2 regions of the Pantoea sp. BRR-3P genome follow, and region 2 is predicted to be linked to the other one. Evidence: predicted binding sites of a transcription regulator. Region 2 holds the regulator's gene; the other holds the start of a gene.

Region 1 (3,246 bases), 470 kb from region 2:
CAGTTTAAACAGGTGCGCGTTGCCTTCGTCATAGCTGTCCGCCAGCGTGGTCTGCACGGTTTCGCGATGGGCTTCACTGCGGTTAGCGGCAACCAGACGTTCAGTCAGATTGCTGTACAGCGCGCTATCGAGGAAGTTGTTCAGCGAAATATGCTGCGCCTGTGGCGCCTGGCGCATCGCACGTTCCGTTAGATCGCGGTGGGTAATCACCAAATCGACATCGCCCGGCAGCGAGTTAATCGCGCTGTTAGTGACGGAGATATTGCTCAGGCCGGCATCCTGCACTTTCTTACGCAGCACACCTGCACCCATCGCACTTGAACCCATACCGGCGTCACAGGCCACGATGATTTTGCGCACGTGGTTCAGGTCAACGCTCATCGCATCGCCTGCGACCGGTGAACCCGCAACGGCCTGGCCTTTTGACTGCGCTTTCATATCTTTCATGCGCTGAGTCGCGGCTTCGATATCGTCATCTTCTTTCACTTTGCTGGTTTTCAGCAGGATTGAAGAGACCACGAAGGAGACAGCAAAGGCTGCGATAATTGCCGCAATGTTAGCGAAGTAGGCACCTTTTGGCGTCATCGCCAGTACCGCCAGGATGGAACCTGGAGATGCTGGTGAAACCAGACCTCCGTTCAGCAGCGTCAGGGTGAACACGCCAGTCATACCACCGAGGATAACCGCCAGCAGCAGACGCGGCGCCATCAGCACGTACGGGAAGTAGATTTCGTGGATACCACCGAGGAAGTGGATAATCGCTGCACCGCCTGCAGATTGTTTGGCGCTACCGCGACCAAAAATCATGTAGGCAACCAGCACGCCCATACCCGGACCTGGGTTGGCTTCAATCAGGAAGAAGATTGATTTGCCCGCCTCGCTCGCCTGCTGGATACCCAGTGGAGAGAAGATACCGTGGTTGATGGCGTTATTGAGGAACAGGATTTTCGCCGGTTCAACAAAGATGGAGGTCAGTGGCAGCAGGTTGTTCTGCACCATCAGGTTCACGCCAGCGGCGAGAATGTGTGACAGACCTTCAACCAGTGGACCGATCGCCAGGAACGCCAGCAGCGCCAGCAGCATCCCGATGATACCGGCCGAGAAGTTGTTCACCAGCATCTCGAAGCCGCTTTTGATCTTGCCATCTACTACGCGGTCAAAGGATTTGATCGCCCAGCCGCCCAGCGGACCGGCAATCATTGAGCCAAGGAACATCGGCATATCGGCACCGACGATCACGCCCATGGTGGTGATTGCACCCACCACGCCACCGCGATCGCCGCCTACCAGACGTCCACCGGTGAAACCAATCAGCAGCGGCAGCAGGTAAGTGATCATTGGGCCGACGAGTTTCGCCAGCGTTTCGTTTGGAATCCATCCGGTTGGGATGAACAGCGCAGTGATGATACCCCAGGCGATAAACGCACCGATGTTAGGCATCACCATATTACTCAGAAAGCGACCAAAGCTCTGAACCTTGACCTTTACTGATGAGGACATAAACCCACCCCTTATTGAGACGCGCTGCAATAAGAGAGCGCGTTTGTTTTTGTTTGAACGTTACGGCGGGGGCCGTGGCATTACTGTATGCAGGCGGACTCTAGCACTAGTTTATTACGCTGCGTAGAGCACGGGCTTAGTGTGATGCAGATCACGCTAACTTGGGGTGATGAGGGGGCTATAAGGTGACATCGATCACAAAAAAGAGCTGTAAGAAAGCAACGATGACGGATTTTTAAGCAAAACAAGGTGATGAATGTGACTTGAATCACCTTTTATTGGCGTTGGTTTGTTGTGTAAATGTGATCTTTGTCACAAACAATTTGTGGTCGAAAATGCGTCAGATCACACTATCGTGCAGCAGAAAAGCGCGCTGTAAGGAAGTGACGAAAATCTGAAAAGAGGTGAACCCATCAGGAGACGAGAAAGGGCGGTTTGTAGGGACGCCCTTTATGGCGTAATGCCGATCAGTTAAGCGCTGTATCTAATTACCGCACATTCCGTAGCGGCGCGATTTATCGCGCAATGAATTGCGCCGCTACAATGTGGGCGCTCGGTAATTAGGGTTTTCATCTCTTAACTGACGGGTATTACGCCATTTATGGCGACCCCTCACAAATGACTCAACGTTTTACAAACCGCCTTGCACCGCGTTTTGCGCTTGCGTGAGCGCCTGCGCGTTACTGGAAAGATTGCTCATTAGCGTGTTGTATTGCGTCGCCTGATCCTGCGTTGGGAATTGCACGCCGCCGTCATTAAAGGTAACGCGTGCGCCTTGCGATTGCAGATAATCCCCGGTTTGCACTGCCGCCTGGCTTAATGCCTGCAGCTGCGGCAGTAGCGGAATCAGCGTGCTGGCCGGCTGTGTGACGACTTTAGCGAAGGCGGCATCGTAAACTTTTTTCAGATCGTCCGGCTGCTTAAGCGTGGCTTTGCTGCTGTCGGCCTGCATTTTGGCGCTCTGAATCTGCTGTGTCAGCACACTCAAATTACTGCTCGCCTGGCGCAGGCTGTCGCGGCGGGTTAAATAATCCTGCGGTACACGAATCGCGGCCAATTCATCGACAACGGGACGCATACCTTGATCAATTGCCTGGTTCGCCTGCTGTGAGAAGCCATACAGGATGGCGTAATCGCTGGCGTAGTTACCGAAGGTCTGCTTCTGGTTTTCACTCAGGCTGGGCAGATGCTCGCCGCTACGCATCACGGTATTTTGAAGGAAATCACTGAAAGCTTTACGCTGATCGCCCTCTTTGTCGCCACAGGCGGTGAGTTGCAACACCACCAATGCGCTGACCATCAGCATGCCGGTACGCATCCAGATGCGGGATAATCCTGACGCCATAATTCAACTCCTGTGATAATGGCTTTCTCCCATCCTATTCCAAGCCAATGCTCGAATTATTCGGGATTAAAATTTTTGCGAAAATGGTCCTAAAGAATAGTGCAATGGTCTGGTGTGTACAACGGGCGCACCGGGCAAATTAAAACACCAGCGCCTGTCCATCTTTGCGGCTTTCCGTTGCGGCGATATAGAAGCCTTGTGGATCGCGAACAATCGCCTGCGCGCCGCCGAAGTTATAGCCGAGAAGGGGATCTTCGAGCGTGATCAGATGCCCCATTTCACGTAATTTTGCCAACGCGTTGCGATCGATACCCGGTTCGACCACCACTGAACGCCCTTGCTCAACGCGCCAGCGCGGCGCATCAATCGCCGCCTGCGGGTTTTGTTTATGCTGCATGATA
Region 2 (3,246 bases):
CCGCTGCCGGAAAACACCGATGTGTTGTTCTATGAAGGCCTGCACGGCGGCGTTGTCACGCAGCAGCAGAATGTGGCAGAACATGTTGATCTGTTGGTTGGCGTGGTGCCGATTGTTAATCTCGAGTGGATTCAGAAGCTGGTGCGCGACACCGGCGAGCGCGGCCATTCACGCGAAGCGGTAATGGATTCAGTGGTGCGTTCGATGGAGGATTACATTAACTTCATCACGCCACAGTTCTCGCGCACGCACATTAACTTCCAGCGCGTGCCGACCGTCGATACCTCAAATCCGTTTGCCGCACGGGAAATCCCGTCATTGGATGAGAGCTTCGTGGTGATCCATTTCCGTGGCTTAGAAGGGATTGCGTTCCCCTATCTGCTGGCGATGATTCAGGGATCGTTTATCTCCCACATTAATACGCTGGTGGTACCCGGCGGGAAAATGGGATTAGCAATGGAGCTGATTATGCTGCCGCTGGTGCAACGACTGATTGAAGGGAAGCGGATTGAATAAGAGTGATAGGTCGCCATTAATGGCGACACTACGAAATGAGCGCGTTTTGTAGGGTGCGCATTAATGCGCACCTGGAAGCATTAACGTTCGATCACTTCATAGCTATGGGTGATTTCCACGCCTTTGCCCAGCATGATCGCCACCGAGCAATATTTTTCCGCTGACAAATCAACCGCGCGGGAAACCGCCTTATCACTCAACGCTTTGCCGCTGACAATAAAATGCAGGTTGATGTGGGTAAAAATACGCGGTGCTTCTTCGCGGCGTTCAGAGGTGAGTTTCACTTCGCAATCGGCCACATCGCTGCGCCCTTTTTGCAGAATCGAGACCACATCAATGGCGCTGCAACCCCCTGCTGCCATTAACACCATCTCCATTGGACTTGGCGCTTTATCACCGGAATTCCCGTCCATTAACACCTGATGTCCGGATGAGGATTCTCCGAGAAAGGTAAGACCTTCCACCCATTTCACTCGTGCCTGCATGATTCTTTCTCCTGAAGCGGCGGTTTTGCCGCCAGAGTACGCTTTCACCTGATAAACAGCAATCCAGACTATTCCCCCGTTTGCTGAAGCGAGACAACACAAGACAGCTCGCAAAAGCTGTGCTACAAACAGTGCTGAAAATATTTTCGTCGTTACAGACGAAGGCGGGAAGAATCAAAAGCGTAGCTTAAGAATGACCCGGAATAATTTTTCCATTACTGGAAACGCTCGACGATTAAACCGCCTGACAGGGAAAAAATGCCCCCTGTATTTTGGGCACGATTACAACAGAGGATAATAGCGAATGGTTCTCGGCAAACCGCAAACAGACCCTACACTCGAATGGTTCCTGTCCCATTGCCATATTCACAAATATCCGTCCAAAAGCACGCTCATCCATCAGGGTGAGAAAGCGGAAACGCTGTACTACATCGTGAAAGGTTCCGTAGCGGTACTGATTAAAGATGAAGAAGGCAAAGAGATGATTCTCTCCTACCTCAATCAGGGAGATTTCATCGGCGAACTCGGTCTTTTCGAAGAAGGCCAGGAACGTAGTGCCTGGGTGCGTGCGAAGTCTGCCTGTGAAGTGGCTGAAATTTCCTACAAAAAATTCCGTCAGCTGATTCAGGTAAACCCGGATATTTTAATGCGACTTTCGTCGCAAATGGCGCGTCGTCTGCAAGTGACATCAGAGAAAGTGGGCAACCTTGCTTTCCTTGACGTAACAGGACGTATCGCGCAAACGCTGCTTAATCTGGCTAAACAGCCAGATGCGATGACTCACCCAGACGGCATGCAAATTAAAATCACCCGTCAGGAGATTGGTCAGATCGTGGGCTGCTCACGCGAAACCGTGGGTCGTATCCTGAAAATGCTGGAAGATCAGAACCTGATCTCTGCACACGGTAAAACCATCGTCGTCTACGGCACCCGCTAATTTCTTCTCACCCACGGCGTGATGGCAACATCGCGCCGTTTCTATTTGCGATGAGCTGATGTGGCGCCGAATCATCTATCATCCTGAAGTTAACTATGCACTGCGGCAAACGCTGGTGCTGTGCCTGCCTGTGGCTCTCGGCTGGCTGTTTGGCGATCTGCAAAAAGGTCTGCTGTTCTCGTTAGTGCCTGCCTGCTGCAATATGGCGGGTCTGGATACGCCGCACAAACGCTTTTTCAAACGCTTGATTGTGGGTGGTTCGCTGTTTGCCACCGGCAGCTTCCTGATGCAAATTTTGACCGCTTACCAGATTCCGCTGCCGTTGATCCTGCTGGCGCTGCCGCTGCTGATCGGCGTGACCGGCGAAATCGGCCCGCTGCATGCACGCCTGCTGCCCGCCACCTTAATCGCTGCTATCTTTACGCTCAGCCTGGTTGGGCGCATGCCGATATGGGTGCCGCCGCTGCTCTATATTGGCGGTACGCTGTGGTACGGCTTGTTCAACTGGTTCTGGTTCTGGCTGTGGAAAGAGCAGCCGATGCGTGAATCGCTCAGCCTGCTGTTTCGCGAGCTGGCGGATTATTGCGATGCCAAATACACCTTACTGACACAGCTGACCGATCCGGAAAAAGCGTTACCGCCGCTGCTGGCGCGCCAGCAGAAAGCGGTCGATCTCATCACTACCTGTTACCAGCAAATGCATATGCTGTCGGCCAGCCGCGATAACAGTCACAAGCGCCTGACGCGCGCCTTCCAGGTGGCGCTGGATTTGCAGGAACACATCTCGGTCAGTCTGCATCAGCCCGAAGAGGTACAGAAACTGGTGGAGGAGAGCCACGCTGAAGCGGTGATCCGCTGGAACGCCAAAATCATCTCCGCACGTTTGCGCGTGCTGGCTGATGCAATTCTCTATCATCAGCTGCCGGATCGTTTTCACATGGAGAAACAGCTGGGTGCGCTGGAGAAAATTGCCCGTCAGCATCCGGATAACCCGGTTGGCAACTTCTGCCTCTATCACTTCAGCCGCATCGCCCGCGTATTGCGCACGCAGAAGCCGCTTTACACGCGCGATCTCATGGCCGATCGTCAGCGCCGCTTACCGCTATTGCCAGCGTTGCGCAGCTATTTATCATTCAAATCTACCGCGTTACGCACCGCGGCCCGCTTTGCCGTAATGCTGATGTTTGGTAGCGCACTGGCGCTGTTCTTCAACATTCCTAAACCTTACTGGATTCTGATGACCATCATGTTCGTCAGCCAGAACGGCTACAGCGCCACGCGCGTGCGTATTCAGCACCGTGCGCTGGG

What was found. The regulator CRP, encoded in region 2, controls carbon source genes, mostly activating them, when cyclic AMP is high. The targets are predictions, from matches to a motif close to ATGTGANNNNNNTCACAT.
Region 1: a site for CRP is predicted at 1,640-1,657, ahead of AAGR08_RS18135 (PTS mannitol transporter subunit IICBA). Genes of this name have one in related genera too.

Annotation. Positions count from the first base shown of each region.
Region 1 covers NZ_CP155066.1:3,927,233-3,930,478, reverse strand. The annotation lists gene AAGR08_RS18135 (PTS mannitol transporter subunit IICBA) at 1-1,500, opposite strand, end outside; gene AAGR08_RS18130 (DUF3053 domain-containing protein) at 2,132-2,845, opposite strand; gene AAGR08_RS18125 (gamma-glutamyltransferase family protein) at 2,985-3,246, opposite strand, start outside.
Region 2 covers NZ_CP155066.1:155,410-158,655, reverse strand. The annotation lists gene AAGR08_RS00695 (phosphoribulokinase) at 1-516, shown strand, start outside; gene AAGR08_RS00690 (OsmC family protein) at 597-1,001, opposite strand; gene crp (cAMP-activated global transcriptional regulator CRP) at 1,306-1,938, shown strand; gene AAGR08_RS00680 (YccS/YhfK family putative transporter) at 1,997-3,246, shown strand, end outside.